DNA from 4 places in the Brevibacillus sp. BD137 genome. Region 3 is predicted to be linked to each of the others. Evidence: predicted binding sites of a transcription regulator. Region 3 holds the regulator's gene; each other region holds the start of a gene.
The links. The regulator LexA, encoded in region 3, represses DNA repair genes until DNA is damaged. The targets are predictions, from matches to a motif close to CGAACATATGTTCG.
Positions count from the first base shown of each region.

Region 1: the regulator LexA is predicted to act here: its motif matches at 3,076-3,089, upstream of ruvC (crossover junction endodeoxyribonuclease RuvC).
Region 2: the regulator LexA is predicted to act here: its motif matches at 4,558-4,571, upstream of ODZ53_RS05635 (YolD-like family protein).
Region 4: the regulator LexA is predicted to act here: its motif matches at 3,046-3,059, upstream of ODZ53_RS01140 (ImmA/IrrE family metallo-endopeptidase).

Region 1 covers NZ_JAOTNO010000006.1:67,627-76,280, reverse strand. Annotated here, with positions in the region: gene ODZ53_RS15215 (bifunctional 2',3'-cyclic-nucleotide 2'-phosphodiesterase/3'-nucleotidase) at 1-704, opposite strand, end outside; gene ODZ53_RS15210 (BofC C-terminal domain-containing protein) at 920-1,492, shown strand; gene ODZ53_RS15205 (hypothetical protein) at 1,578-2,663, opposite strand; gene ODZ53_RS15200 (hypothetical protein) at 2,796-2,987, shown strand; gene ruvC (crossover junction endodeoxyribonuclease RuvC) at 3,149-3,649, shown strand; gene ruvA (Holliday junction branch migration protein RuvA) at 3,646-4,263, shown strand; gene ruvB (Holliday junction branch migration DNA helicase RuvB) at 4,268-5,266, shown strand; gene ODZ53_RS15180 (DUF2905 domain-containing protein) at 5,263-5,481, shown strand; gene ODZ53_RS15175 (SpoIID/LytB domain-containing protein) at 5,645-7,579, shown strand; gene queA (tRNA preQ1(34) S-adenosylmethionine ribosyltransferase-isomerase QueA) at 7,623-8,651, shown strand.
Region 2 covers NZ_JAOTNO010000002.1:484,036-492,689, forward strand. Annotated here, with positions in the region: gene ODZ53_RS05595 (hypothetical protein) at 1-3, shown strand, start outside; gene ODZ53_RS05600 (DUF952 domain-containing protein) at 7-357, opposite strand; gene ODZ53_RS05605 (hypothetical protein) at 377-622, opposite strand; gene ODZ53_RS05610 (glycerophosphodiester phosphodiesterase family protein) at 787-1,794, shown strand; gene ODZ53_RS05615 (hypothetical protein) at 1,867-2,052, shown strand; gene ODZ53_RS05620 (P1 family peptidase) at 2,117-3,169, opposite strand; gene ODZ53_RS05625 (GNAT family N-acetyltransferase) at 3,166-3,726, opposite strand; gene ODZ53_RS05630 (hypothetical protein) at 3,903-4,136, shown strand; gene ODZ53_RS05635 (YolD-like family protein) at 4,223-4,474, opposite strand; gene ODZ53_RS05640 (bile acid:sodium symporter family protein) at 4,658-5,632, opposite strand; gene ODZ53_RS05645 (hypothetical protein) at 5,812-6,048, shown strand; gene ODZ53_RS05650 (YhcN/YlaJ family sporulation lipoprotein) at 6,185-6,658, opposite strand; gene ODZ53_RS05655 (O-methyltransferase) at 7,271-7,945, shown strand; gene ODZ53_RS05660 (GNAT family N-acetyltransferase) at 8,117-8,608, shown strand.
Region 3 covers NZ_JAOTNO010000002.1:683,439-692,092, forward strand. Annotated here, with positions in the region: gene ODZ53_RS06405 (peptide ABC transporter substrate-binding protein) at 1-133, opposite strand, end outside; gene ltaE (low-specificity L-threonine aldolase) at 364-1,389, opposite strand; gene ODZ53_RS06415 (HesB/IscA family protein) at 1,512-1,814, shown strand; gene ODZ53_RS06420 (HelD family protein) at 1,878-4,127, opposite strand; gene crcB (fluoride efflux transporter CrcB) at 4,166-4,531, opposite strand; gene ODZ53_RS06430 (DUF896 domain-containing protein) at 4,628-4,825, opposite strand; gene yneA (cell division suppressor protein YneA) at 4,902-5,237, opposite strand; gene lexA (transcriptional repressor LexA) at 5,400-6,023, shown strand; gene ODZ53_RS06445 (DUF456 domain-containing protein) at 6,074-6,559, opposite strand; gene ODZ53_RS06450 (DUF4269 domain-containing protein) at 6,668-7,243, shown strand; gene ODZ53_RS06455 (hypothetical protein) at 7,331-8,011, shown strand; gene ODZ53_RS06460 (GNAT family N-acetyltransferase) at 8,100-8,573, opposite strand.
Region 4 covers NZ_JAOTNO010000001.1:197,838-203,966, reverse strand. Annotated here, with positions in the region: gene ODZ53_RS01155 (hypothetical protein) at 1-656, opposite strand, end outside; gene ODZ53_RS01150 (hypothetical protein) at 666-842, opposite strand; gene ODZ53_RS01145 (hypothetical protein) at 976-2,220, opposite strand; gene ODZ53_RS01140 (ImmA/IrrE family metallo-endopeptidase) at 2,550-3,029, opposite strand; gene ODZ53_RS01135 (DUF5071 domain-containing protein) at 3,151-4,017, shown strand; gene ODZ53_RS01130 (hypothetical protein) at 4,048-4,695, shown strand; gene ODZ53_RS01125 (DUF2716 domain-containing protein) at 4,713-5,183, shown strand; gene ODZ53_RS01120 (ribonuclease H1 domain-containing protein) at 5,333-6,129, shown strand, end outside.

The sequences.
Region 1 (8,654 bases), on a different contig from region 3:
ATTTCAGGTACGAATTTGTTGGCAGTTTCCACGATGTCCTTCGCGATTACTTTTCCTTCCAGGTTAGCCTTGTCCCACTGCATAATTTGTGGAGGAACAAAACCGATTACGCCTACTTTGAGTTTTACATCTTTGCCGTTCTCATCTTTAAAAGTACGCTCCAGGATTTCGTAAGGAGTGAACATGTTTTTGTCATTGTTAGGGTTTTTGTCCTTGTCGTCTACATAGACATTGGCATTAATATAAGGGAATTTCGCACCTTTCAAGCTGGTGCCCAAGAAGTCCAAACCAAAGTTGAACTCGTGGTTACCGATATTGGCAACATCATAGTCCATCAGGTTCATTGCTTTGTAAGCAGGGTGAGTATCTCCAGCTTTCAACGGGTCAATTTTTGCCACGTAGTCGCCCAACGGGTTTCCTTGCAACAAGTCACCGTTGTCGATTAGGATGCTGTTTTTCGCTTCTTCTCTTGCTTTTTTGACCAATGTCGCTGTTTTTGCGAGGCCAAACTCGTCTGTGTTTTTGTCTTGATAGTAGTCATAGTTCACGATGTTGGTGTGGATATCTGTCGTTTCCAAAAGGCGGAGCTTGAGGACAGAACCTGTTTGCGCGCTTACAGGAGTAAGAGGAAAAGAGAGTGCGCCAACAACCAAAGAAGTGCTGAGGAGAAAAGCAGTCAGCATTTTTTTGTTCGTTTTTTTCATGTTTGAAATGACCTCCATAAGTTTACAATAATGCCAAGCAAAAATAGTTTATCATTAGATTTGAAGGCTGGATAGATAGCTAGATGAAATAGTATATTAATTTTTTGTATTGACAAAAGTAAAAAAATATAACGTCAATCCCACTTTAGTCGCGTATGCCCCTGTTTCTTTGTGGTAATGATAGGAAGAAAAGCCTATAAAAGAAGGGGTTCTATTTGACTGAGAAGAAAAAGTGGATGGTTTACGCGACGTGGGGTGTAGCTTTCGTTACAGGCGTTGTAGCTGGTATCGTATTTTTGGGTAAAGATGGAAACGATTCGGGTCTTACGCGCTTACTGAACCATACTGGTAAAGCAGATGTAGTCGCAGGTAATTCGTACGAACTGGTTTTAGCTCGCCATTATTTGTGTGGGGTGCGAGATGAAGAACATGTATCGGTTCGTCCGAATCAACTGGCAGACGCCATGGGCAACTATAATGGATGGGAAATTGTACAAGCCGAGCCCGTCAAGATGCTCTTAATGAAACGCGAGCAGGATATAGCGCCTACGTGCAAGGAGAATGGACATATCGGAATAGCTGCGGACGGCATGCTTGCCCTGTTTCATGGTCTGCCTGTTGAACAAGATGTCGTGCAAACCTTTTATCGAATCGATACGGCAAAAATGGAAGCGAGTCTGCCAAAAGAGGAATGGGAGAATCTGAAACGGGGGATTCGCATTCGGAATTTGGCAGAGTATAACAGTGTATTGTCTACCTATGGCGAATACCAATGGAGCGGACAATGAATACGGGTAAACCGAAAAGAAATCCCTTTCGAGCCTTTCGTGTAACAAGCACGTATGGACTGGAAAGGGATTTTTGTTTCCATGGCTACGGATTTAGTTCAACCGCAATGATTCTCCAGCGTTCCCCCGGGACTTCACGGCGCAAAAGAAACTTCCATGTTCGTCGAAAATTCCCGCCTTCCTCTGCGATGTACGCGAGCCGAACAGGAACCTCTATCAAGAGGGGACCACGTTCGTCTGAAGGGATGACAATTTCTGACGTTCGAACAGATTCGATCGCGGAAAGTTCTTCTGGAAGTGTGAAACCGTCTGTTGTCATTCGCATCGAATGGGTGTCGTGCTCATGCAGAGCGGTGAGGAAATAGCCGACCAATTCTTCAGGAGACGCCCCTTTTAGTGTAGTCGCAAGTGCTCCAGAGGCTTTGAGAATCATCATGCTGTGACTGGGATCGGGCTCTGAGCGCCGATGGGTGGAGCTACCAAAAAAGTGGATGCAAAAATGCCCCGGGAATTCATTTCCCTTAATCGCACCAGCACCATGAGGCATTCCGTGCATGGATGCAGCAAAATAAGTACCGTCTACCTCAACCAGAATGGCTCTGCGCTTCCACGACCATTTTCCCTGATAAATGTTCTTCATGATCTGTGTATCCTTGCGTGTCAACGGTTGAACATCGGCATGACGACTACCTGCTCTGCGTTGGACATCAAAACGTTGTCCTGTCTCTAAATCAATTACCGTACCGAACTCCATCCGTTTTAACGTTTTTTTCACCTGTTCCCAAGGAATGGCTTGTGCAAAATGGACTGCCTCTACGGACTTGACCATTTCTTCGATCTGCTGGCGAACATCATTTGCCAACACATAGCGACGTGGCATTTCTTTTTCATAAAGCTGACCATCGTGATCATATACATACATTCGTTTTTTTACGGTCAATGTAGCGCGTACCCAATGTGGGTTATAGGAGGCAACTTCGATAGCAGAGCCCAATATCCGCTTCGTAAATTGTTTTTGATCAGGGAAGGACATGGTCGTTTGGAAGGAGGAATCGGGTGACACCGATACGGTGACCTTGATGTCATTCTTGATCTTGGCAAGCGCATAGTATGGCATGGACAGTGCGATTGCGAGAAAATAGATACAAAAAATAAGGACTTTGCTGCGCAATAACCAACACCTCCACAGCTTATCGTTTCAATAAGACGTCTGACATATGTGGCGTAAATCTTGGTATCATAACACCATTGCGCTTACGCCATACTGATTTCATACGGTGATCGAAGGAGGAGTCTTTAGACCATGTCTACCATGCCTAGAGGTAGCTACAAAGACCAGTTCCATCAGCGTTTGTACGTTCAGTTGAACCAGGGGCACAACAAGCTCAATTACCAACAGATCAATAAGATCAAAGAGCACATGCAAAGTGGCGTAGACGACTATGCCCACATGCAGCATGATGTGTCGGATTCATTCGGAATGAACAAACACTAACAGACGCCGTATAACCCGTTCCTTTTATAGGGAGCGGGTTTTTTTATTTCTGTTCAAAAGTCGACTTTTTGAACTTGGATATGAAATGGAAATACACGTTCGCTTTTTGGGTGCTTTGTGTTACAGTAGAGAGTAGAATCTTTGCTCACGGAGAGTGGACTATGCGCATTTTAGGAATTGACCCTGGCATTGCGATTGTTGGCTTCGGGGTTGTGGATAAAGAGGGCAGCCAATTGCGTCCCGTCCAATATGGAAGCATTCAAACAGAAGCTGGATTGCCAGTACCGCTTAGATTGAAACAGATTTTTGAGGCAATGCAGAGCCTTCTGGAAACCTATCGTCCCGATGAAATGTCCGTCGAAAAGCTTTTCTTTAATAAAAACGTGACGACGGCCTTTACTGTTGGTCAAGCGCGAGGGGTTATTATCCTTGCAGCAGAGCTGGCTGGTGTGCCGGTCTATGAATATACCCCGATGCAGGTCAAGCAAGCTGTGACTGGATACGGGGGAGCAGAGAAGAAGCAAATACAGGAAATGACGAAGCTCCTATTGCGGTTAAAAGAAGTACCAAAGCCTGACGACGTGGCGGACGCATTGGGCATTGCGATTACGCACGCACAGTTTCGAGCGTTCATTTCCATTTCGGAAGGGGTCAAGAAATGATTGATTTTGTAGAAGGTACACTTAGTTATCTCGATTCGGAATACATAGTTATCGAAACGGGTGGAATTGGTTATCGACTGTTTTGCCCAAACCCGTACCAATTCGTTCGGTATGAAGGCAACAAAACCAAATTGTTTACCCACCACCACGTGCGGGAAGATGCCATCCTGCTGTACGGCTTCGCTACCCGTGACGAACGCGATTTGTTCCGAAAGCTGCTTGATGTTAGCGGAATTGGTCCAAAGGGCGGATTGGCTATTCTGGCCGCTGCAACGCCTGAGCAGCTAGTGATGGCGGTTCAACAGGAGAATGTTACCTATTTGACGAAATTTCCGGGGATTGGGAAAAAGACAGCCCAGCGCATTATCCTCGATTTGAAGGATAAATTGGTAGGGTACACACCATCTGCGATTTTGACTGTTGCAGCGGGTGATTTGACAGCAGGCGAGCAAGCTGTGTCTGCACTGAACGAAGCACTCGATGCGTTGACTGCACTGGGTTACTCTGATGGTGAACTGCAAAAAATCAGAAACACGCTGTCTGAGAAATCAAAAGAGGGCGATGGTGTAGAAAAGCTCATCAAACAAGGGCTTGCGTTGCTCATGAGGGGGTAGGATTTTGGATTCTCGGATCATTACGACGCACATGAATTTGGAAGAAGATGCGGCGGAGCTGAGCCTCCGTCCTCGCTATTTAAACGAATACATCGGTCAGCAGCATGTGAAGGAAAACCTGAAAATTTTTATTGAAGCGGCCAAAATGCGGAAAGAGTCGTTGGACCACGTACTGCTGTACGGTCCTCCTGGTCTGGGGAAGACGACTCTATCGCAAATTATTGCAAATGAGCTGGGTGTGAATATCCGCACGACTTCTGGTCCAGCAATTGAGCGTCCCGGTGATTTGGCAGCGATTTTGACGAATTTGCAAGAAGGCGATGTCCTGTTTATTGACGAGATTCACAGGCTCAACCGAAGCGTCGAGGAAGTTCTGTATCCGGCGATGGAGGATTTTGCACTGGACATCATTATCGGTAAAGGGCCAAGCGCTCGCAGTGTTCGTTTGGATTTGCCGCCATTTACACTGGTCGGGGCTACGACGCGGGCTGGAATGCTCTCCGCGCCGCTTCGAGATCGCTTTGGGGTTGTCAATCGTCTGGAGTTTTATACAGTCCCGGAACTGACCTTTATCGTTTCACGGGCAGCCGACATCCTACAGGTCGTCATTCGAGAAGGCGGGGCAGAGGAGATTGCCAGACGTTCACGGGGAACACCCCGGGTGGCAAACCGTTTGCTAAAGCGGGTTCGCGATTTTGCCCAAGTAAAAGGCGAAGGCGTCATTACGACAGAGATTGCCAAAGAAGCGCTGGAAAGATTGCAAGTAGATACCTGCGGTCTCGATCATATCGACCACAAACTGTTGCTAGCGATTATTGATCGTTTTGACGGTGGGCCGGTTGGGCTTGATACGATCGCAGCAACAATCGGAGAAGAGTCACAGACGGTGGAAGATGTTTGCGAGCCATACCTCATGCAGATTGGCTTTATGCAGCGGACGCCCCGGGGGCGTGTACTCACCCCAAGTGCGTACCAACACTTTGGTCGGGAGATGAAATCGTGAATCCTGTAGCCAAGCTACTTATTATTGGTGGTGCTGCTTTAATCATAATCGGTCTGTTGTGGCAGGTAGGAGGCAGATTTTTGCCGCTGGGGCGTTTGCCGGGAGATATCGTGGTAGAAAAGGAAAACGTCAAATTCTACTTTCCGATTGTGACTTGTATTGTGATTAGCATCGTCCTGTCTCTTGGCATGTATCTATTTCGGTTGTTTAAATAAGCAAGTGTGCAGGCCATCGGAGCTCATCGTTCCGGTGGTTTTTTTGTGTGTGCGGGCGTTTGGTCCCATTTTACGAAAAAGGCAGGAGATCAGCCGACGATTGTCGAAAAAACAAGTGGGAAGACATGCCAATTTTTGTTGAAAATCAGGTGAAGAAAGGACAATGGACGACATGAGAAAGAAATGGATGGGGAAAGTCCTTTCGGTGGGCCTGCTATCAGTAGTTCTCGTAGGAGGACATGAACCAGCGCAGGCAGCCGGCGACAATATTAGGGTTGCGCTATTTGTGGACACAGGACAAGGCTATCGGGGAGTAATTCCTTCCATTACGCTAACTGCTGCAAATGGAATGGAGGTCGTGCTCAATGGACCCGAAGGCAAGACAGATTTACCCGAATTAAAGGGAGATGCAGCTCGTTACCGAGTTGATGAATATCATCTGATCGTTGCCGAAACAGGTGACTGGAATCGCGCACAGCAGATTGCACAGCAAATGAGCCAACGAAAATACGAGGGTTCGATCCAGGTGGCAAAACGTAACGGTCAGACCGTCTATCAGGTTGTAAGCGGAACGTACGACACGTATCAGGCTGCTGCGAATCAGGCAAAAACAGTTGCCCAAGCAATCGGGCAGAATCCGCTGGTAAAAGGCCCGCATCGACTCGAAGCGGGTAAATTCAAAAGCTTAAAGGAAGCGCAAGAATGGCAAGCGTCCTTTGAAGCAGCGGGTATTCCTGCTTATCCCGTGATGGTATCAGAGGGGGATAAAGTAAAGTATGCCGTTTGGATCGGTGATGAGGTTAGTCCAGATGCCGTGAAAGAATTGAAACGAAGAGCAAACGCTGCATTCCCTTCTTTCTCCTATCAGGAGCCAGACAGCCATTCATATGTTATATTAAAGCAGGATGTATACGGATCACCGGATGAAGTGATTTGGAAGTATGTATTCTCCCCTCAAGTTAAGCTGACAGTTGACGCGAATAAAGCAGACGATGAAACGGTGATTGGCGTTGTGGAACGAGAGCAGCGCACATATCGCGGAGAGATGGAGCTGTCGGAATACAATGGTCACTTAACGCTAGTAAATGAGCTTCCGATGGAAGAGTATTTGTATGGCGTCGTTGGCTCTGAAATGGCTCCAGGCTGGCCAATAGAAGCATTGAAAACGCAGGCAGTCCTGTCGAGAACTCGTGCTGTGTGGCAAGGCAATAAGTATGGTGTTGCTAATGTGTCCGATACGGTTTTCGAACAGGCGTATTATGGCTATACAAAAGAGTCTGATGATGTGCGTGAGGCCGTCGACGAGACGGAAGGCGAAGTCATTTACTACCAAGGCAAACCAGCCGAGTCGCTCTTCTATTCCAACGCAGGCGGTATGACAGCGGATGGCACAGAAGTATGGGGCAATCCCGTTCCTTATTTGCGATCTGTCGAGAGTAAAGACACCTATCCAATGGATAATGCAAGCGTATGGTATCGTGTGGCTTTAGCGGATGGTACGAGCGGCTATGTACGAAATGATCTGGTAACCGAAACAGGCCAGAGCAATTCAGCCGGACAAAGAATAGCGGTCATTTCGACCGAGAATACCAATTTGCGCTCGGGTCCAAGTACAACGACGAATCGGGTGTTGTCCGTACTCCCTACTGGTGCAGAGGTAACAATCCTCTCAGAAGTAAAAGAAGAAAATGCGTATTCGTGGACGCGCGGTCCGTTTACCGCTACAGAGATCGCAGCCATGATCAATGCCGTGCATGACAAGAACAAAGCTCCACGCATTTCAGGAAACGTAACGAGCCTGAAAGTGATAGAGCGCGGTCCATCTGGACGTGTAATCGCGATGGAAGCAAACGGGAAGCCAATCGTCGTTTCTTCACCAGATGCTTTCCGTTCTGTTTTTCAACAAGGTGGCTCCCCTCTGCGTAGCACGAAGTTTGAAGTAGAAAAGATTAATGGTTCGCAATTCATCTTCCGTGGTACTGGCTTTGGGCACGGACTTGGTGTTTCGCAATACGGAGCACGTGCGATGGCAGAGGAAGGGTATGACTACAAAGATATCTTGCAACACTACTACCAGGATGTGACAATCGAAAAGTAAGTCGTTTGCCACAAGATCTACCGCAAAAAGGAGTAACGATTTCGTGGACGTGCAACAATTTGATTTTGATTTGCCGGAGAATTTGATCGCCCAGCACCCGCTAGAAGACCGAACTTCATCGAGATTGCTCGTGTTAGAGAAACAAACAGGCAATATCGTTCATCAGCAATTTACCAATCTAATCGATCACCTCCAAGCAGGGGACGTACTCGTCATGAATGACAGTCGCGTTTTACCTGCCAGATTGATAGGTGAAAAGGCTGACACTGGTGCGAAAATAGAAATCCTTTTGTTGAAATCACTTGGTGACGATCGTTGGGAGACGCTGGTGAAGCCCGGGAAGCGGATGAAGCCGGGGACAGAAGTGGTTTTTGGTAACGGCCTTTTGCGTTGTGTTTGTGAAGACGTGACAGAGACAGGTGGACGAATCGTGCGCTTTTTGTACGAGGGAATTTTTTATGAGATTCTCGACCAATTAGGCTCGATGCCTTTGCCTCCGTATATTCACGCGCAGCTGGAGGACAGCGAGCGTTACCAGACAGTCTATGCGAAAGAGCGCGGTTCAGCGGCAGCTCCGACAGCCGGGCTTCATTTCACAAAGCCATACTTGGAGCAAATCGCTGCAAAAGGGGTACAGCTGGCTTATGTGACACTGCATGTTGGACTTGGGACTTTTCGCCCTGTATCAGCGGATTCCGTGGAAGAGCATGTCATGCACGCGGAGTACTATGAGATTCCCGAAGAAACAGTAGAGCTGGTGAACCAGGCAAAAGCAGAAGGTAGAAGAGTAATCGCTGTCGGGACGACATCCTGCCGAACATTGGAGACAGTAGGGCGCGCGAATGGAGGAAAGCTGGTGGCAACCTCTGGTTGGACGGATATTTTCATTTATCCGGGCTACACGTTTTCCATCCTGGACGGGCTACTGACAAACTTCCACTTGCCGAAGTCTACGCTCGTCATGCTTGTGAGTGCATTGGCTGGAAAAGAGAATGTGATGCGTGCCTACAAAACGGCTGTCGAAGAGGAGTATCGCTTCTTCAGTTTTGGCGATGCGATGCTAATTTTATAGAAA
Region 2 (8,654 bases), 200 kb from region 3:
TAGAGATTAGCGGATAGACGTTCCCAGACGCCACTGACCGTCTATCCGATTCATTTGCTTTATATCCACGATCGCCTCTTGATTCAGCGGTCCATAGATGTGCGGATACAACAATCCATCCTTCGCAGCCTCGTATTTGACTTCCGAAGTCGTTTTCGTTTCATCGACAACGAGTACATACAACTCCTCGTCAAACTGTGCGTAGACGCGGTTTGCTACCTTTTCAAGCAGCTCGTCCCCTTTTGACGCGTGAATAAAGCCTTCTTGCTCGTAATCGCGCGGTAAGTAGTGATCTTTTTCCATCCACTTTTCCCAGTATGTTTTTGGTACCATGCAGTAAATGATTGAGTCTTGCATGCTTCTCCCCCACATTCGATTATTTTTTAGGCATTGCTTTGTTCAGGTGACGCATAGCTTTATCATAGAACATCTGCTCCATTTGCCCCTGATCGTATCGCCATTGAACGAAGTTACGCAGAGAGTGCAAATCCACCCAGGCATCCTTCGCTTGCGGATTGCGGTCAGGTACCTCTCCCGTTATTTCACCATCGTAGACAAGCTTCGCCATCTCAGCTGGGTGCATGCCGATCTGATAAGCGATTTGATGTAAAGCTATTTTCATGGAACCTCCCCTTGCTCTTCAAGGATACATCTTATCTTCCGTCTATTGTGCCAGTCTTTTCGAATGATGCCAAGCCCCTAGCCCTACTCCCAAAGCATGTACCTTCCTCCCTTGCGTTTTGCTACAATGAACAGAGCATTTTAAGGAAGGGGTGGTATTCCATCATGTCAAAACAACGAAATCAACCTCGAAAGAACTGGCTCCAGCGAAAACGCATCTGGATTCCTCTTCTTTTCATCGCTTTCCTGTTTCTGGGTAACAGCTCTTATCTTGCAAAAGAGCCAGAAGGCGAGCCTTTTTTACTTGCTCACCGGGGAATGGCGCAAACCTTTCATATGGAGAACATCACCAACGAAACTTGTACGGCGGAACGGATTTATCCACCGGAGCATCCGTACCTGGAAAATACAATTCCGTCCATGCAGGCGGCTTTTGATGCAGGCGCGGACGTTGTTGAGCTTGATGTACAATGGACCAAAGACAATCGATTCGCTGTGTTTCATGACTGGACGCTTGACTGTCGGACAAATGGTACTGGTGTCACGAGAGATTATACCTTGGCCGAATTACAACAGCTCGACATTGGCTACCATTATACAGCGGATGATGGGAAAACCTTTCCCTTCCGTGGAAAAGGGATTGGCATGATGCCTTCGCTCGATGATGTGCTACAAACATTCCCTAATCGCTCGCTGCTTATCCATATCAAAAGCAATGACCCACTCGAGGGGAAAGCGTTGGCGGATGTTTTGGCGACCTTGCCTGCAAAACGACTGGCACAACTCTCTGTTTATGGCGGTGACGAGCCCATCGAGACATTGAAACAACAACTGCCCCAGCTGCGTGTGATGTCAATGGCAACAATGAAAAGCTGCCTGATCCCGTACATCGCTGCAGGTTGGTCCGGATATGTACCACAGGCCTGTGCACAAACCCAATTACATATTCCTGATCAGATTGCCCCATGGCTCTGGGGTTGGCCGAATCGGTTCATGGCTAGAATGGAAGCAAAAGACACCCGCGTGATCCTAGTCGCAGGCAGTGGAGAGGTGTCACAAGGCTTTGATGTCCCGAATGATTTAAAACGGGTGCCTGAAAGCTTTACAGGGGGAATATGGACGAACCGGATCGATCTGATCGGTCCAGCTTTTCACGAAAACGCAGAAAAATAATGAAACGGTTCTTCAACATATTCGTATATACTTATACGTAATACACTTCCAACCTAACTAGGAGTGATTGATATGCTCAAGAAGCTTTTAAAAAATTTACTCGGTAATCACTCATCTTCGCATAAGCACCGGAAATACAGCAGCAGCGATTACAAGCATCGCAGAAAGTACAGCTCCAGCAATCGGTACGGACATTCCCATTACGGCAGCTCTCATTATAAAAGAAAGCGCTCCAGCCGTAGCTTTTTCAGTAGTTAAACAATTGTTTAACACAAATGATCAGACAACAAAACTCCGCTTGCGATTAGCGGAGTTTTTTCATTTAACGAGACATGATTTCTACGAAACGATCTAGTGGCAATGCATGTACGGTTCTGTTTTTCTGCCCTTGTATCGTTTCCGCCATCAACATGGAGTTCAGGATCGCTTCCTTGACCGCTTCGATCGCTGCTTCAAACAGTGCATCCAGTTGTTCGGACGGAAACATTTTCACTGTGCTCATTTGCTCGTCGCCATATGAATAGCAATTTCCTGTGGAGAAGGTCAGAAAGAAATCACCACTGCCCTCCTCACCAATCGCGCCGAGCTGTGCCATCGCGAGTGACGCTCGCTTGGAAATGCGCTTGCATTGTGTCGGCAAGAGAGGTGCGTCTGTCGCAATCGTGACTAAGAAAGAACCATCATTCTCAGGTGTTACCCACGGCAAAGGAACTTCATTTTCGGAGATCAGCTGGCCCACAGGAATGCCATTCACGTTCAAATCCTGTCTCCTGCCAAAATTCGTCTGCACCAACGCCCCGACAGTAAAAGTTCCACATTCAGTGTCGACGATGCGTGAGGAGGTTCCGATTCCGCCCTTGAATTCGAAGCAGATCATCCCGGTACCTCCGCCCACATTGCCTTCCTCGACATGTCCTGTACGAGCCTCTACAATCGCTTCTTCCAAATCCTCATACTGAATCTGCGTCTTTTCGAGATCACTTAACCAACCATCCCATGTCTCCGCGACGATTCCGTTAGAAAACGGTTCAAGTCCCTCGATTTTTCTCGTCGCACGAGCAAGATGATGATGTGCCAATCCTAGCAGATGGCTTCCCGTAAATACGATGGGTGTCACCAGCGTACCCGTCTCTTCTATCCAGTGACTTCCTGTAAACTCTCCCGTACCGTTAAAGGAGAAAAAACCAGCAGGAAAATGCTGCCCCTCCAAATGTCCGTCGTTGGGAACGATCACCGTGACACCCGAACAAACGTCTTCCTTGTTAATTGTTTTGTGTCCGACCCTCACTCCTTTTACATCCGTAATTGCATTATACGCACCTGGGATCCCCGTCCCAATCAATACTCCACATTCTCTCGCTCGTTTTCTCGTCATGTTACGCTCCTATCATTTTTGAATCTTCCCATAATAATGGTGTTGTAGTAATTGCCATCGGAAAGAACTTTGTCGTTTTTGAGTACTCCTTCGATTTCAAAACCAAACCGTTTGTACAGCTCAATTGCCTTCTCATTCGTTTCCATTACATTCAACGTCATTTTGGTAATGTGGTTGGCGTCTGCCCAGGCAACCGATTCTTGCAAGAGATTCTTCCCGATGCCATAACCCCAGAAATCTTGTGATACGCATACACCAAACTCTACTTTGTGCGCAAATCTGTTTAAGTAAACACCTGCACATCTGGAAAACCCGACAATTCGCTCTTGAACAACAGCCACTAAAAACAAATTTCTTGGGCTCTCTGCATCCGTTTTGATGATGTCCTCGAATCCTTGCCCATCGATGAAAGCCTCTCCTCTTTCTCTGTCCAAATTTTCAGTCTCCCCATCGATTTGCAGTCGAAGGTCCGACAACTGTTGTGCATCTGTTTCCATTGCAGAGCGAATCGTGTAGGATAACCCGTTCACAGAAAGTAGTTGCTGGCTGATTATCATCATTTTTCTCCTATTGGTAAAATTTCGGTCTTTTATTTTATCATAGGTAGAAGTCTTTGTGAATCTTCTCTCTTCCTAAAGAGAAGGAAACTACATTGGGTTTACATAATATTTATTATGTTTACTTATACGTCAACCTGTGGATATGCTACAATAAGGAAAAGGAGCGTGCTCGCATGAATTTTTCTAAATCATTTTATTATACGGTCAACCATTCCAAGGTAGAAGAATATAAGAAGATGCTCGATCTAATGAAAATCCCCTACATCGTGGAAGCACCGATCGTTTTGCTGAATCAAGGAGCGAATGAATACTCCTTCGTTTTTCCTAACATGTCAGGTCGTCTTTATGGAATGGTGAGCAAGTTGTTTCAAGCGGATGCGAAGCCATATCCGAAGAAAGGTACATAAGCAAAAAAAAAAGACCCAATCATTGGGTCAAAAAACGAAGTGGAGAGAATACAATCGATTTTCATGTAAGGTCTCCGTACGTACACCTATGCATGTACATGGATAATTTTCTCCATCTCGATCCATTGACTCCCCGTTTGGTTCGCTAATTGAACACGTCTCGCCTTCGGGTCTACCCATTTGACCACACCCCACATGCTGCATGTATTCCCCCGCTCCCCCTCAAAGGACACACACCAGCTCACATTTAAGGGATAATTCTCTCTACCCGAATCTCGCAGCATGTACATAAATGCCTCTCTTTCTTCGTGCGTTACTTCAAGATTGCCGTTAGCCACGCTTTTCCACCCGCCTACTTACGAACATTTACATCCAAATCCTCATCCTTGTGTGGGAAGTTGTACTTACATTATAGTGAATGCGAACATAAGTTCGCAACTCTTTTTTTAGCCACTCCTATCCTCAGGTTGTACCAAGAAAAAAGCCGTTTTCCCAGTGGCTTTGGAAAACGGCTCTTACTTTTAGCTTGATAGTTCCTGTGGTTGAGGTTGCGGTCTTTTCTCGACCAGCTCCAAAAACTTTCCGAAGGTAGAAGCGAGTATTTGCTGAAAAAGCATACCGAGAACAACTGGGAGAGCAACAGGCGCCGGAAAGTACGTGATCGCCATCACTGCCCCTGCACTAATGTTTCGCATTCCACTGTTAAAGGTTAACGTGACAATCACATCGCGCTCCCACCCGAACAGCTTTGCGATCCCCCACCCCATCAAATAACCTAAAATGGCTACTACCAGTACAAGGACTGCCATTCCCACCAGTTTAGCGTCCATCATATGAAAGTAAGACGAAACCATCGAGCTGTTGATCGCAACGACAACACCCATTCCCATCTTCGAAAATGGCGCTAATTTTGGTGCCAACGTTTTTTTGACGTTCCCTTTTGACAAATGATTGAGCAGCATACCAACTAGCGACGGCAACACAATCATATAAAATAAACCCTTCATCAGTTCTGCCAAATCCATCTCGACGGTTGCCCCTAAAAACAAGGACATCCCCAACGGAACAATCAATGGAGAGAGCATCGTATCCAACAATATAATGGATAGCGTCAGGGCGATGTTCCCGAAATAAATCGATGACCACAAAAAGCTCGTGATCCCTGTGGGAATTAAGGCCGCCAGCAAAAAGCCCGTGATGACATGGATATCATCTGGATAAAACAACCGAGCCATTGACCAGGCAACAAGCGGCATAAGTGCATGAAGAATCAACAAGTTGACAATTAAAGGGAGTGGTCTGGTCAGTACCTTTGCAAATTCTTTAAATCCTGAACCCAGACTGCCGGTAAATGTCATGAAGGCAAACACCCAAGGAGACAAAAAAGCAAACGGTTGCAAATGTGTCCCGGCTATTACGCCAATAGCAACACTACTCGGCGTTAGTATGGGCATGATTTTCTCAAGAAATCGATTCAGTTTGGCTAACCCATTCATTTGATACACCTCAAGTCTCGTCCTTTGATGCTAGTGATGTGAGGTATGTTATCATGAACGGATTATTGTTACAAGACCAAAGTTCATTATTAGATTGCATACACATCATTTTATTCGCATTTTCACCTTGCATACTTTCGCGCATGGGAGTAAAGCCTATGACGGAAAGGAGGTATTTTATGAACGGAATGGATTGGGTAGAATTTATCCGAAAAACCGAAGATAAGATGTATCACCTCCATCGAGCGATAGATGGAATCTGTAATGATCCCGACTATAAGGAATCCATTACGACCTTGACGGAAGTGGTAAGAGATTATCAAGTCCTTGTGGAAAAAGCCAAGGGTGAATTACGCGGCATCGATCTCCATCGAGATCGAGAACGCGCTCATCATTACGATCGTGATCACTACTAGCTGATATAGACTCCCAGTCAGGGAGTCCTTCTTTGTTCATTGATCACAGAACCTTCATTTTCTATTCATCATTCTGTCAAATCAAACGACAAAAACCTCACTCTACCCATGCAGTGTGTGAGGTTTGGGAAATGGGCTAGCCCTTCATTTTCTTTTCAATTTCTTTTAAGGATTTCTTCTTCTGGCATGCCTCTTTTACATCGGTTGGCCACCGTTCGTCACTCAGCCTTTGCAAATCTTTTAACAATCGCTTGTCAGCTGTCACATGAATATTGGCATCTGGGAAGGCCTCTTTTAATTTCTTTCCGACTTCTTTTTGAATCGATTCCAGCTTGAACCGATTAAAATTCGTTACTTGAATAGCCACATCGAGCTCTTTATCGATTTGCACAACCACGATTTTGTCTATGCCCTTCACGCTAGCCGTAATCGATCTCGCTCGCTCTTCCCATTGATAATGTCTCACGGGAACAGGCATGCACAACGGCTCCGCTTCCGCTTTTTGCTTCGTCTCTGTACCAGATTTCTTCGTTTCCGTACCAGATTGCTTCGTACATCCCGTTACGGTTAAAGCAAAAGCCAGTGTCAGCACCACGAAAGTTGCGCGCACACAAAACACCTCCTGACCAAGATCACCTGTTACTAGCTTGACCTTGAACGGAGGAAGTATGTAAAAAAAAAGCGGTGACTCCTCTGCATAATTTGAGTCACCGCGGACCCCAAGAACATTTCAAGTCCTATGTACAAGGATATTAAAAATCGCATCGAAACGCGATAGGAGATAACTGGATATGAAACGGAACAAAAAAAATCCCAACCAACAAAAAGTGGTTGGGGCGTACGGGGTAGTACGCGTATGTCATACGTGAATGATATAATCATATAGGACTTATTTTCTGTTGACAACGAACAATAATAGGCACATTTACCTATAGATGGAACAAAAAAATGGCGCCGACTTAGACTGCCTCAATTAGTCGGACGCGTAAAATAATATCCCCAAGGTTGGATTATACTAGTTAGCTTGGATTACTTTTCTATTATCATGAAAATTCAGCGTTCACGCTATGCGAAAATTATGGTAACAGGTGAAAATCTTACCTTTAGAGCTTGATCGACCATAGAATCCCTCCGCTGAAATGTGTTAATTGTTACAAAAAAGCCAGCCAGAAGTTGCTAATCGTGTTATGATATCCCTGTAAATTCTTGAGGAGTTGAGATCATGAATAGAGAGCAATGGACAGCGGTCGATCACTATTTTACGGATAAACTACTGGAAGCCGATTCCGTTCTAGACACAGTCCTTCAAGAGAACGCAGCTGCAGGTCTTCCAGCTATTGATGTAGCACCCAATCAAGGTAAATTCCTTCATCTGTTAGCACGGATTCAAGGCGCTCGTTCGATTTTGGAAATTGGCACTCTCGGTGGATACAGTACCATCTGGCTAGCCCGCGCACTTCCTGCGGACGGTCGTCTCATTACTCTTGAATATGATCCAAAGCATGCAGAAGTTGCACAATCGAATATTACTCGCGCAGGACTGGATCAAATCGTAGAAGTGAAGGTCGGACTTGCCCTGGATTCTCTCATCCAACTACACAAAGAAAATCAGGGACCTTTTGATCTTATTTTTATCGATGCAGATAAAAAAGGAAACCCCGACTATTTCCAATGGGCATTAAAGCTCTCTCGCAAAGGTACTGTGATTATCACGGATAATGTTGTACGAAGTGGTCAAGTCGTGGACGAAACAAGCACGGATCCCAATATTGTCGGCGTACGTCAATTCACCGATTTGGTAGCTGAAGAAAAGCGTGTTAGTGGAACCGTTGTACAGACAGTTGGCAGCAAGGGCTATGATGGCTTTGCGATCATGCTTGTCACTGAGGAGAACTAGTTTTTTCACTTTCAAAGGTTGTAACGAGTAGGAGTGTGTACATCTTGTTTAGCTTTGGTTTACCTAGCGTTATGCTCATCGCTAATGTCATTTTGGTTCTCACGGTACTCTCGTTGATTATCAAAGTGTTGGTGAAGAGAGAGTAGCTGATGTATTTGGAGGTGCTTTTCCTTGGAGCCATTATGTGATCAGTCCCTTACTTTGCGAGAAGTAACAGAGGCAGATCTCCCTATATTTTTCACCCAGCAATTGGACAAATCCGCACATGAGATGGCTGCTTTTACTGTCAAGGACCCAGAAGATAGGGACGGTTTCATCGCTCATTGGACGAGGATTTTGAACAATGATTCGATTGTGAAAAGAGCCATTCTCTTGAATGGGCAGATTGTTGGTAATGTTTCGTGCTTTGAGCTGTTTGGCTTACCTACGATTGGATACTGGATAGACAAAAGCTTTTGGGGCAAAGGAATCGCGACAAATGCACTTACTCTCTTTTTAGAGGACCTCGGACTACGTCCTGTATATGCGCGTGTCGCCCATGACAACATCGGATCCATTCGTGTGTTAGAAAAAAACGGTTTTCAGCCTTTCGGTGTCGATCGGGCATTTTCGGAAGCACGAAGCGAAGAAGTGGAAGAACTCATTCTGATCAAACACACATGAGGTTCGAAGCGCTTTCCGTGAGCGCTTCCCTTCTTTATATCCAGCG
Region 3 (8,654 bases):
TTCCCGTTGGCTGCACTGTTTGAGATGCCTGATCATTTGGTTTCTTCGTTACCGCCGTTTCACTTGTACTACATCCCGTAATAACTTGAAGCAGCAAGAAACAGCTCAAAATGAAGCTCATCCTCTTTCTCATCGAGACAATCCCCCTTGATTCCATTCGATTCCATACACCAGTAAATACTATTGCTTTATCACACTACTATGATAACGCAAGTGTAGGAGAAACAAATCAGACGGTATGGCGAAAAACAGATCGTGTATAGACTCTTATTTTGTACAAATTGTCTAACTATTTAGAATTGATGGTTGAAGCAAAGAAAAAAGCCAGTCTTCCCTTCGACTGGCTACAAGCGTTTGATACAATTACACCGTTACCAATAATTCCTCTACTGCTTCCACAACGGTCTTGATATGTTGATCGCTAATGTGTCGATGCGTCGTAAAGCGAATGACATACTCGTCAAAATCGACCGCGAGCACTCCTTTTTCCTCCAAACGTTTCAAGAAGGCGACAGCTGTTTGTCCAATCGAGCCCGTATTCACCAGCACGATATTCGACTCGACTTGCTCCACCTGAAGCGATAGCTGGCGCAAGCCTTTCGCCAATTGCTGTGCCCGTTCATGATCTACTGCCAATCGTTCGGTCATTTGTGTCAGAGCAATGATGCCCGGCGCTGCCAAATACCCTGCCTGACGCAACCCCCCGCCTAATTTTTTTCTCCACCATCTCGCTTCTTCGATAAACGCACGTTCACCAGCCAAAATGGAACCAACTGGAGCACTCAGCCCTTTGGACAAGCAAATCTGAACGGTATCGGCATAAGCGCTAAGCTCACTGACTGCAACACCTTGTGCCACAGCCGCATTGAAGAGACGCGCACCGTCCAAATGAACGGGAACACCGTGTTTTTGCGCGATCTCATAGACGCTCTTCATTTGCGCAACAGAGATTACCGCCCCGCCCGCGCGATTATGTGTATTTTCGAGACAGATCAATTTTGTCCGAGGAAAATGGATATTGTTGCCCCGAATCGCCCTCTCTACCTCTTCTGCACGCAGAGCACCGCGTTCACCAACCAGCGTCCGTGTTTGCACGCCAGCCAATGCCGACATTGCGCCGCCTTCATAGTAAAAAATGTGCGAATCCGCTTCCGCAATGACTTCGTCTCCGTTGACACAATGCGTCAAAACAGCGACCTGATTACCTTGCGTGCCACTTGTTACGAACAGCGCAGCTTCCTTTCCGAGTATTTCAGCCGCGATCGCTTCCAAACGATTGACAGTTGGGTCCTCCCGGTAAACATCATCCCCAACCTCCGCTTCCGCCATTGCTCGAAGCATCTCCTCGGTTGGCTTCGTAACGGTATCACTTCGTAAATCGATTTTCATAAATCATTCTCCCCCACCCTGTTGTCATTCTCTAGACATACGTAACACTTTCAACATTGCATCCTGATTTCCCTCTTGCTAAGATGGAGGGGTAACTTACATACAGTTAGGGGATTTGACCTGTGAAACTAAAAATCACTCGTAACGCTGCCAAGCAATTGGCTCCAATCATCGAGCAAGAAGAAGACAAAGAATTGAAACTGCGCGTTTATATTACGCACGCTCACGGTGATCATGCACATTACGGACTCGCTCTGGACAAGCCAACAGAAGAAGATGTTGTGATCTCTACCGACAAAGAGATCGATGTGATCGTGAAAAAGGATGAGCCATTGCTGGATGGCGTCGTCATTGATTACCTCTTCTTGCCAGAAGAAGGTTTTGTGATTACGAACCCTTCTAAAGGTAACACAGGTGACCACTAAGCATGATACAGATAAACCCTCTGCTTTTTTACAGGCAGAGGGTTTTCTTTGATGAGTAAATTCTTATTCGTCAGTAGCCATGGTGTACAGCACTGCCGGTAAACCTTTCAGCAGCGGTGAAGAAACGTCATCAACCTGCGTCATAACAAGGCGATGGACTGGACGTGTCATCGCGACATACAATAGCTTCGCGTCCCATTCATTATTTTGATAGGCGTCCACATCAAGCAAAATGACCACATCAAACTGCAAGCCTTTTGTTAAAAAAGCAGGCATGACGGTTACGCCCCCCGGAAATTGGTTATCCTTGCTGCCTAACAGAGTCAGATCAGCTATCTTGCCTTGCAGGCCTTTATGTGCTTTTTTACTCGCTAGGATCGTTTTCGCCACGATCGCAATCGTTTTGAAGCCTTCCGACTGGTAGTCTGCCACACGCGAAGAGATGTCCTCCCACAGTTGCGTTCTTGAACGAGCCTTGACCATGATTGGTTTTTCACCATGACGCAAAACCGGTTTTGCCAATACCGTCTCGGGCAATTCAATTTGCCGCAACACTTCGTTAGCACAGCGCATAATCTCAATTGTCGAACGATAGCTTTGCGACAACGTATAATAGGAAGGTAACAGCTGTGCAAATATCCCCTTGGTCAACTCTTCCCAGGCATGAATTCCTCGGTAGCTATGAATGCCTTGCGCAATATCTCCCACGATCGTGAGCGAGTTTCGCTTGGTTGCCAATGCGATGACAGCTATTTCTAACGCACTCAAGTCTTGTGCTTCATCCACGACCGTATGATCAAAATGCTCCGCCTTATTCATTCCTTCCACAATATGCTGCAAGTACAGCAATGGCGCGATATCTTCGGGCTCCAATCTCTCCTCTGCAAACAGCGCAGCACTTGACTGAGTCACATCACGCACAACTTCGTCTGAAATGTCAGCAGGTGCGAGTTTGCGCAGCAATTCCTCATCAGCAATCAGCTCGCGATAAGCTGTGAAGATTTCCAGTCTCGGAAACGAAGTCAGGTACGTATCCAGGATTTGCTCCAGCATTTTCTCGAATTTGTACAAGCCTTCTTTGTCCAAATCGACTTTTCGTTCTCGTAAATGGGCAAATAATTGCTTGTTCATTTCTTGTTTTAAATGCTTGCGAAGCGCTTCTACTCGTCGATGATACGGCATATTGGCGAATTGCTCCAAGAAGCATTGGCGAATAAAATCACCCGGAATGGAAAAGACTTGCTTTGTTTTGTTGTATAAAAAGCTGAGTTTCTTAAAAGGGATTCTCGTTTCGACGATATGCCGAATGTATTGCTCCAGCGCCTCCCGACAAGCGAGCGATCCTTTGAAGCGAAGCCTGTTTCGCGTCATTTCTTTCTGGCGCTCGTCCTGCCCCTCTTCGAAGAACAATTGAAGAGGCTTATCCGGACTCACGATTCTCCATCCTTTTGGTAGCAGAGGCTTCACGAGACGCGCTGCCCAATCTACAAAGGTAGACTGTTGAACGTCATCGACTCCCAACTCCGGCAAAACCTCGGATATATAGGTAAGAAACATCCGGTTTGGCGCAAACACCATGAATTTTTTGGACATCATGGAATCCTGGAAGTTATAAATCAAATAGGAGAGTCGGTGCAGCGCAATGGTCGTTTTTCCGCTCCCCGCTACTCCTTGCACGACAATGGGCCGTTCTTTTTCCGCCCGAATAATATCATTTTGCTCGGATTGAATGGTAGCGACGATGTCTTTTAGCCTGCTATCGTTCGCCTGATTTAGATTGGCTGCCAAAAATTCATCGATGAAGCCCTCCTGCAAAAACTCGTCAGGATGCCCCATTTCGCGGTTAATTGTTTCTTTTACCGCTCCATCATAGATGCCGACGATCTTTCCGTCTTCAATCGCAAAATTACGCTTTAATCGAACTTCACCACGCACGATCTCGCGCCCCATCCGATAAAACGCGTCTTTGCTCTCACCAGAATAATAAAGACTGGCGATAGGCGCACGCCAATCCACGACGACAGAATCAAATGTATCGCTGCGTACAATTCCCCGTTTTCCTATGTAGACCTGATCCAGCTCGTAGATTTCATCCTTCAAGAAGTCCACTCTGCCGAAATAAGGCTTCTCTCGCCCCTGATCTTCCAGATAGCGCAAATCCTTTGCCTTTTTAGAGTTAACGACCTGTTTCACATAGTCATCGGTTGCCTCGCGAATTTCATTGCGAAGCTGCTCCATTTCTTCATCAATAGCTGAAATGGTTTCATCCAGCTTTTTTTGTTCCCATTCATAATCACGATGCTGTGTACTCACCTTCATTCCCCCTCACATGTATCGTGTATTTGAACGTATCAGGACCATTGCCTGGCCAGCCATATTCCAACCGCACATGAAAGTAGACCGACTCCCAAACTGAGAAGAGCATATAATGTGCCCCGCAACAGATGTCCTTCTCCCCAAAAAGTGACCACTTCCAAGGAGAAGCTAGAGAAAGTCGTAAATCCTCCCATGACACCCGTTGCAAATAAGAGATAGAGTGTTGGAGATAAAATGCCACGTTCTTTCCCCAGCACGAACAAGATGCCAATGATCATGGATCCACAAACATTGGCGATCCAGGTTCCCCACGGCCATTCCGGCTGATTTGCGAGTAAAGACAATAGGTAGCGCACAAGAGAGCCAACTGCTCCGCCAACCGCCACAGCTATCCACGCCATCGCTATCCCTCCCTGGCTATCAAAGCGTTATGTATGTCACAGAAAAAGACACCCTAGCGTCAAGCGAGGATGTCTGTCGTATCAGTAATTGTTATCTTACTGTTTTGGCTTATTTTCTTCAAGGTCTTCCACATAACGGATGGAATCCAAATTTGCTCTCAGTGAAAGCTTAACGGCGTCAATGTACTTTTGGCGCAATGCTTTTTGCTCGAGCTTTTCTTCTTCGGTTAAACCTTCTTCGCGAGATTTTTTGACCAATTCGTTAATGCGTTTAATTTCTGCGTCAGATACCACTGCTGGTTCCTCCCACTCTGTAGTAGTGCCGCTTCATTATACCACATTCGAATGATCTCGCAAGACAGCCGAACACTTACGGCATATCAGGCATGATCAGAGTCTGACCCGGATAAATCCAGTTGCTATCCAAGCCGTTCGCTTCCTTGATTTCTATGATATAGTCACGAACATCCGTATGCTGATCTGAGTAGCGAACAGCTAACGACCATAGACTATCTCCGGATTGTACGGTTACTTCTATGCCTTGTGGCTCGTCCATTGGCGAAGCAGCAAACACTAGTTCGGTCAACAAGTAAAAAAAGAGAGTAAATGTAATAAGAAACAAGAGTGCTTGACCTCTCGTGATACCAAAACGAACACGACGTTCTTCTTTTTTCTCGAAACGATTACGTACTGTCGATGAATTCATGATAATGGCCTCCTTGCAAACATACGTTCTGTTCTCTTGTAAGCTCATAATAAATGAGAACATATGTTCATGTCAACAACGAAACGAACTTATGTTTGTCGAACGCAAGCTCCCATGGTATAATATAGGAAAATATGTTCGAGAAATCAGGGGTGTCTTTCTATGTCAAAATTATCGAGTAGACAACAAGCCATCATCGAGTTCATACGAAAGGAAGTTCGTGATAAAGGATATCCGCCTTCTGTACGTGAAATTGGAGAGGCAGTTGGACTCGCTTCCAGCTCAACGGTACATGGTCATTTGGCACGCTTAGAGAAAAAGGGCCTCATTCGTCGAGATCCTACCAAACCTCGCGCCATCGAATTGCTTTCAGATGAAGATCGTTTTCAAGACAATTTCGAAGACTCTGTCGTCCGTGTGCCAGTAATCGGAAAAGTAACCGCTGGACAACCCATTACAGCCATTGAGGATGTAGAAGAATACTTCCCGCTTCCAGACAATATCGTGACTTCCGACAAGGTCTACATGCTGCGCGTCTCCGGGAATAGCATGATTGATGCCGGGATTCTCGACGGAGACTACGTCATTGTTCGCCAACAGCACGTAGCGAACAATGGTGACATTGTCGTAGCCATGACAGAAGAAGATGAAGCGACCGTCAAAAGATTTTTCAAAGAAAAGAACCACTTCCGTCTCCAACCGGAAAATGCCACGATGGAACCGATTATTCTGGAGCATGTCACCATTCTTGGTAAAGTCATTGGTGTCTATCGCCTCATTCACTAGTTTCCACGTAAAAAAGGACAGCCTCGGCTGTCCTTTTTGTTTTCTATCTGTTATCTGGCGATAAAAAACCAGATGATCATCGTAACTTGCAAGATGACTTTTACGACCGCACTGCCCAAAAATCCGATCAGTGAGCCTACCCCCGCTTTCACTGCTCGCTCCATCGATTGCTTCTGCACCATCAACTCTACGAGAACGACGAATACGAACGGCAAGATCAGCATACCAAACGGTGGGAAAACGAAAATCCCGAGGATAATTCCGGCAGCAGCAGCAATGGACGACCACTTGGACCCCCCGTACTTTTTCACGAAGTACATGTTCGTCAGCAAGTCAGCACCGTAAAGCAGAATGCTTAGAACGACCATTCCCCACCAAAAGGATGCCGGCAATCCCGCTCCCGGATCTGCAATGAAAAAGTGATAGAGCAAAAAGCCCCCCCACAACAAGATCGTATCAGGTAAAACGGGTAAGAAAATTCCTGCGATGCTTAGCAGGAACAATAACACAACCACGACCCACAAAAATATTTCCATCCACTACACTCCCTTCATTTAGGTATACGAGTGATTACCAATTTCGTTGCGCGCTTATTCACTTTTGTCTACACTATTTTAAAAGAAAGTAGACATGGGGGTAGTTTCATGAAAAATTGGCATGATCTCTCTTACTTGAGCAGAGGAACGATGCGCCAAAAAACGGCATGGAAAGCGATTCAACAGACGCATATCATGGAAGTACTAGCCGATTACCGTCCAGTGCTTGCCGGAACCATCCCATTGGACATTGATGTTGAGCAAAGCGATCTGGATATTATTTGCGAGAGTCATGATCTGGATCAGTTTGAGCAGGTTGTTCGTAAAGCGTTTGGCTGCTCAACCAGCTTTGAAGTGACACAACTTGATCTCAAAGGGATTCCCACGTGCGTTATTTCGTTTTTCACAGCTGGCTTTTGGTTTGAATTGTTTGCTCAACCGGTTGCAGTCGAAAAGCAAAACGCCTATCGTCATATGGACATCGAAGCACGATTGTTACATATAGGGGGCTTGGATGCGTGTATACATATCAGGGCTCTGAAGCAAGACGGCCTCAAAACAGAACCTGCATTTGCTCGATACTTTCATATTCCAGGTGATGATCCGTATGAGGCCTTGTTGCATTTGGAGTCGTTGACCGAACAGGAATTACGCCAAAGAGTTCAGCTCCTACGAAAGGATTAATCTGCTAGCAAATCTATCAACTTGCTGGAATCATAAGGGGTAAACAGCGACTGGCGTTGCAACCGATCATTAAGGAGGGCATACTATATGAATTGGCTGATGGAGATACCGTTCCCCACTGGAGAGAATCGGATAGAAACAAACGTCGACCTCTCATTTAAGAGATTCGAGTCAAGTGGGCTTCAGGAGCCTCCCGATTTTATCCATGATATCGTCCTGCAATGGGCCATCGCCCCTTTCGTTGTTCATGAGCATACTGCTTATCGGATTGCGGCCCACAACGATCCCGAGATAGAAGCGTATGCTTCCGTCAATTTCACAAGCCTGTTTACTAACGTACGGGGAATATACACGAATGGAAAGATGGAGGAAATCAGGCTGGAGGACTTAAAGCCGAATATAAAGAGTTCTTTTATCGAATCGGTCATACATACAAGTAAGATTGATCTTCTGGTAAGCGATTTTTATCTACAGGGAGAATGTGAGCGTAGTAATCGACTAAGCATAAAGCTGTTCCAAATAGACAGGGATTCCTTTTTCAAGCAGACTACCTACCTTCCCCAACCCGATCACAAAAGGCTCTGGGACTTTATGAATAGACCATTCAAAACAAGTGACGAGGTCTCCATATCCCCCACGAACTGGGTGCTCAGTGACGACCTGCTAGAATCCCCCTTTCTCGTATTTCTCTCACGCTATGCAAGTGAGGTTGTTTTAACGGTGAACGAAAAAGATCAGAATGTTACTATGGTTTCATTTAAAGAGTAATCAGGGCACTCAGCTGGCCGACGTAACCAGCTTCCTGTTCTCAGGATTACCGACTTTTTGTTTTTTTGTATTCAGCTTTCGTCTCTCGTTAGCATAAACTTTTCTTCATTCGAAAATTCATCAGCTTAGTGCTATTGCGTTCAACGATTTGCGATTTTACTACGATGTACCCTTTTCTTTCAAAAAAAGGTCTAGCGGTAATACTCGAATCGGTTTCTATTTCGATTAGACCTAATTTTTTGGCTTTAGATTCAAGTGTGTCTACCAATGCTGAAGCAATTCCTTGCCCCTGATGCTCTTTATGAACAAATAATCTATCCAGGTAACCTTGTACACTCATGTCAGAAAAGCCCATGATATAACCATTCATTTCAGCAACATAGGAAATATTACTCGTTAAAGCTTTCAACCAGACCTCTTTCCTCTGCTTCAAATCCGCTAGGGAAGCCCAAGCATTTACTTGTTCTTGCGTGTAGTCTTGCTTATTTATAGTATGTACGGTCTCATAAAATAAAGTGATGATCTGGTCAATATCCGTCTCATGAAATCTTCGAAGTAGCATGGAAACTCCCCCTAGAGTATAACGTGGCTACCGAATCATGCCGGTAGCCGCGTCTCGTTTTTTTATTGTAGCATCGTTCCC
Region 4 (6,129 bases), on a different contig from region 3:
GATTCACTTATACTATCTTCTAAATAGTCAATAAAGTCATCATTTACTTCATCAATTAAGTTGAAAAATTTTTGTCGTATAATCGTATAGAAATTGTTTGTTTTTAAAGTCTTAATTTCATCAAATGTAATCCCAATTACAAATTCATTTCGGGCTAAGGCAAGCTTTCTGCGTTTTCCTTCTGCAAATTGCCAATAATTATTCTTTTTACCACAACTAAATGACTTAGCGGATGAAAATACTCCCAGTCTAGCCCGTTTCGATCGAAGCAATTCAGCAAGATCTGCTACTTCACGTACATCAATAGATTTTTTATGATTCTTTGATTCTCCAATGATTCTAAGCCCGATGTAATTATGAATAAAGCTTGGAGTGGTAGCATCAACAAATTCAATTAAGTGATCTATTTGATTATCTCCCTGAATAACATTAGACCGTACAATAGCACATTCAAAACGATCATAGACAAAGGTCATAAGGGATTCGAGTGCATCTCCTTTTTCCTTCTTGTTATTAGAAGTAAATGAACGTTCTACGGCCTGAAGCAGCTTATCAAATTCTTGAACTTCGTCAGTGGATGTAATTGGCCTCCAAACTTCATTGTCAGGAGCTTCGTTGATGTATCGATTATAAGAAATGGTATCTTCTCTGCGCATAGTTTTTTCCTAAACTAACGGTTGCTCTTTCATCAAGAAAGCAACTCTAATATCTTCAAAATGTAATGGCGCATTACAAAGGGGGCATTTATTTCCATTTTGCATAATAAAGATAGATAGTTCTTTTTTACTTGAAAACTCATGAGCGTGAACCATATCCTCGTCAGGGTTTTTACAAAAAACCATATATTTAACTCCTAAGCAGGAGTTGTAAGATAGGTTCATTAGAATGTCCTCAACCGTGTTTTTAGGTAACTTCACATTTCGGGAAAGTACTCTAGGAGAAATTATATCGTTTGGTCTAATGGCGGACAATTCGTCACTCATTTTCTGCAATACCGGTAAAGGAAGGTTGTACTTCTTGTTTATAGTTATTAAGCTTTCGTATAACACCGTCAACAACCTCCTTTACTGTAGTTGCAGTAGTAGTCCGCCGTAGAGAGTAGTACCTATCCCGTATTGATATTAGATATGGAAAGGCTCTTTTATAACCATTATCGTCTAGTTTATAGTTTATGCCAAGTGCTGCAATTTCACCATTTTCCTTCATTAATCTCAAAATATCGGCACATTCGGCAAAAACAAATGCTTTTCCTCTAGAGTTCGCTTTGAATTCAGTCGTGCCTTTATCAGATTTATGTAGAAAAATTTCAAAATCTAGCTCTTTTTGAACAGGTCCATAAGCAACAATAAGTTCGTTTTCATAAGTGCGCAGTAAAGATTTGCTAAAACGAGCTGCATGACCAGTTTTTTTGCTAAAAGCGGTATCACTATTTACTAATTGATCTGTTATATCTCTTATTAGTTTTTCCTGAAATTCATTTATTTTTTCAGTAATCACTGGATTGTTATGATGAAAATATTCCTCCGTCATCGCATGTAATGTTTCAAAAATCCACTCGGGTTTATTGATTTCGAAGTTTATTACAGATAGTCTAAAAGCCCGCAACAGAATCCAAATCAAGTCATCCCATTCTTTTTTCTTCTGCTCGCCCAAAATAGAAACAAGATTCTCAGTTGGATGCATCATCAATACAAAGTGTTTAAGTGAGTAATCCATAACAAAGTAAGAGAGATAAATGTCACTTTTGTTTACTAAAGCACTCATCCCCGTTTCGGGATCTTTTTCTTTGACCATTACTTGAGCTGGTGAAGCGAAGGTGAAAATAAGCTGTTGATTCGGAGTATCACGCCAAACATTAACAAGTTTTATTTCATCAAGGTTATCAACGTTGATGTTATATAAATGTTCTTTAGCTTTAAGAGCAATGCTATACACTTCATCTATTGATTTGTGGTCGAATACATTAATGTCCTTAGGTTCATATACAAAAAGCATATTATTGCCTTCAAGATAAATATGTGAAAGCCAATCCATAAATTCATTAAAGGGAATACACCCTGTCATTACATTGTTAAGGGTATTTTCTCTAAAACTCATTGTATTCCGACCAGGTTTGACGGCATATTTGTACTTAAATTTGTTTAATTCATGTTGATCGGCCTTGTCTAAAAAGAACAGCAGGTTTTCTATTTGTTTCTGATCAAGATCAGCAAAACTCATGCATTTTCCTCCTGTTAAATGTCCTACAGCAATAGCAAAGTCACGTTGAAAAGAGTCTTAAGTGTGACAATCCATGTGCTGTGAATGCCCTAAGATACTTCAACATTAAATCTAGAAACTTGGGGAATATTTGCTGGTATCTTAAGTAACTCTAGGAAAGTTGATGAATATTCTCATAAGAATTTAAATCATACTATCCAAGACAAATATTAACAGTTAAATAATGCAAATTCAGTCGCATTTTGTCGAGTGATAGGATATTTGGCTTAATTTTAATTAAGATGCTGTAAAAAGATAAGGAAATATCCCTACTCAATGCATCTGCGATGTCAGATAACAAGATATCTTTGCTTTTCTTGTATTCTTCTTAACCTATCTATACAGAGATCTGGTGTCACCTTAAACTGCTCTGATAAGATATCTAGTATTTCAGGTTGCTTATAATCATAGTTCTTCAACATATGTAGGGGTAAAGCAGCATATCTTGTGAAATTCCTTGCATCCCACTCCTGTAGTTCACGAAAGGCGGCGGGCATCATTAGCTGACGTCCGGAGTGGCGGAGGATATGACAAAGCTCATGATAAAAATGCTCCCTTTGCACAAGTGAAGGGAGTCTTTTGTCTATCGTTATACTTTTGAAGCGGCCGAATTCATATGCCATTGATGGGATCTCTTTGTAAAAGAGATGGATGCCTAGTGATCTAGCTATACATTGTTCATCTAGTTCTTCAGGTGTGGTTATTCCTAGCTGTTTGTAAAATTGACTTATCCAGGTTTCAAGTGGGGTAGGGGTGTAAGATAAGTCCATCTAATCACCTCGAATAGGAACGTTTGTTCTTGTTTCATAATCCTACCATGTGTTCAGTCTTCTTACTAGTGACAATAAATTGTATAATTTCTGGATGGATGACCAATTGGAGGAGAAATATATGATGATTGGGAAATGGTCAATCGATGTGATGTATGGACCGGGTGCTCAGGAAGACACAGAGATTGCTTTCTTACCAGACGGAACAGGATGGATTGCATTCTTTCACTATGAGTTATGTGAGTTAGAGACTTTTCGTTGGAGAAACAATGAAAACGGCAGTATTAGAGTCAGTGGAGAAATATATCAAACGATAGGTGAACCACAGGAGAAATCAAATTTAGAAATAAACGAGCTGTTCTATACGGTTAAACTAGAAAATACTCCCTCAGGTGAGGAAATGAAGGTGATCACATTTTCTAAACCGATATGGTGTAATGAACAAAAATTTGGTTTGTTAACAGATAACATTGAAAAAGAGAAACTACCGTCATTTAAAAACGAAGCAGAGAGTATAAAACAACTTATTCAATTCCTACACTTGGATACTTCCGAAATACTTCAAAATGATGCAATCGAAAAACTAAAACATGCTTCAGAAGAATATTTGGACATGTTAATACAACCTTTCGATAAATCATATTGGGATAATGCCGCAGTAGTATTATCTAGCATAGAGCATCAACGTTTAAAAGGGCATATACCAAGTCTTCTAATGTGGTTACAAGATATGAACTGGCCGGGTGCTAAAGTAATCGCAAAAATACTGGTTGAAATGAGGGAGATGGTCATTCCTCATTTAAAACCGGTTTTACTCGGCAATGATGAATTGTGGATTTATTGGATATTGATAGGACTGGTGAAACATTGGCCTACAGAATTGGTTCTTGAGTTAAAAGATGAGCTTATAATCCTTTCAAACAGGCAATCACAAGAGGAGATTGATGTGATTGCTAGTGAGATCCTAATACAGCATCGCCTGCTGTAATAAATTGAGCTGGAAAGGTGGGCTCAGCAAATGAATCTTATCGATATTCAGATAAAATTTAGCGAGGTTTTAAAAAAGAAACTAACCATAGAGGACTTCGAGCAATGGGTGTATGTGACTCCGGAGATTGAAGAGCATGTTGGGCGCGCCTTCTATCTGGAGCTTATCAGCTTAGATTTCAAGGGGAGATATATTGATCTAGACCTGAAGCAAATGTTAACGCCGGTGATACCTTTTGGAGATCTTGAGTTCCGAAGAATCAAAGAGGAACTTGAAATAGTAGCTAGTGATACTCATGATATAGATAAAGTATTGGATAACATTTATGAGTACTATTGTGATGGATATGGATTCCTGCGATTCTTAGGCCTGTCTTTTACATTAATAGGTGGTTCTTATGGAGCACTGATTATCAATGAAGGCGTACGTCAGTTATTAAGAGAAGAAGCCAAAAGGTTATTGAGCTTTATAGAAGGAGATAAGATCAGAATTACTGGAAAGCTTGAGTACGAGGACTATAGAGACAATGAAGATCGGATAGAACTAACAAACGTGGAACTTATGCTGCGGAAACTGGAAGAAAAGATTCAGGAAGGAAAAATAGGTAGTAATTTTGAAGATCAGCTGCCCTTGCAATTATTTGGACTTTCAGTAAAAAAGAAATGGATCAAGACTTAATCTAGGGGAGATGTAAAATGGATAATTGGATTCCATTGTCGGATGAGCAATTTCGCCTGGTTTGGGATAAATTTTATAAGGATTTCAAATTCAAACCAAGTATCAATAGCAGTGATTGGCCTTCGTTTCATATACCAGTTCCTTTTGTTACATTTGATATTACTGAATATACAGATGACGATATCGATGATCTGGAGGAGAAGTGTATTATCAACCTTAGAGCGGTAACTGGGTCTGACGAATATATCTACGCACTGGATTGGCACCACGAATGCTATCTCTACAATCCATATCTAGAGAATACAAGTATTAGGATAGGGTTTTACCCAGATGGTGACTACTACTTCTTTTTGAATAAAGAGTTTAAGTGGGGATATTTAGGGCATCCCTGGGAACAATCAATTAGCATTTTTGGAGAAGACCTTATTCATCAGTTTGAAACCAATAGACCAACTATATTTGGGAAGATAGTGCGCAGTAATCGATGAAGTATTTACAAGCTTCTAACAATGCCTCTTGATCACTGATCAGGAGGTTTTGTCGTTTTGTGTCGAAATAACATGATCGAATTGTGTAGGTTACTGACAACATTTGTTTGATAATAGATGTACTAATGTCAAAACAAAGGGGTACTACATTGGAGAAGAATAGCAAAGTATACGCCGTGAAAAAAGGCAGGAAAACCGGCATTTTCCAAAGTTGGAGTGAATGTGAAAAACAAATAAAAGGATTTTCAGGTGCAGAATATAAGAGCTTCAGTAATATAAGTGACGCCAAAGATTATTTAGATTCCTACCGATCACAAGACAATAAATTGAAAGAAAACCCTGAAGCCCAGATGGTTGCATATGTGGATGGGAGCTTTGACTCCATTTCGAATTCGTATGGATCTGGGGTTGTCATATTGTTTAACGGTGAGAAGATTACACTTCAATCTAATGGAAATGATCCCACCCTTGTCGATATGAGAAATGTCGCAGGAGAAATTATTGGTGCACAAATGGCAATGGATTTTGCCTTAGAGCAATCTGTAAAATCATTAAATATTATTTATGATTATGAGGGTATTGAAAAATGGTGTACGAATGCGTGGGAAGCAAAAAAGGTAGGAACCAAACAATATAAAGAGCATTATTTGAGTGTTTCTAATAAAGTTGAGATATATTTCACGAAAGTTAAAGCTCACTCTGGAAATGTCTATAATGAAGAGGCAGACAGATTAGCAAAAGCTTCATTGAGTAAACAAAAAAATGTAAATCAAACATTATTAAATAAAGAAGATGTCAATCAGGTATTACCAAAAGAAGTAAAGAAAAATAACGGTAAAATGGATATTCTATATTATGTTCATTTTATAGGAACAACACTAAGTAGCGATAAGCTTTTAAACGAGTTTAAAAATGAATGGAAAAGAAAAGGACGAAAAATAAACGA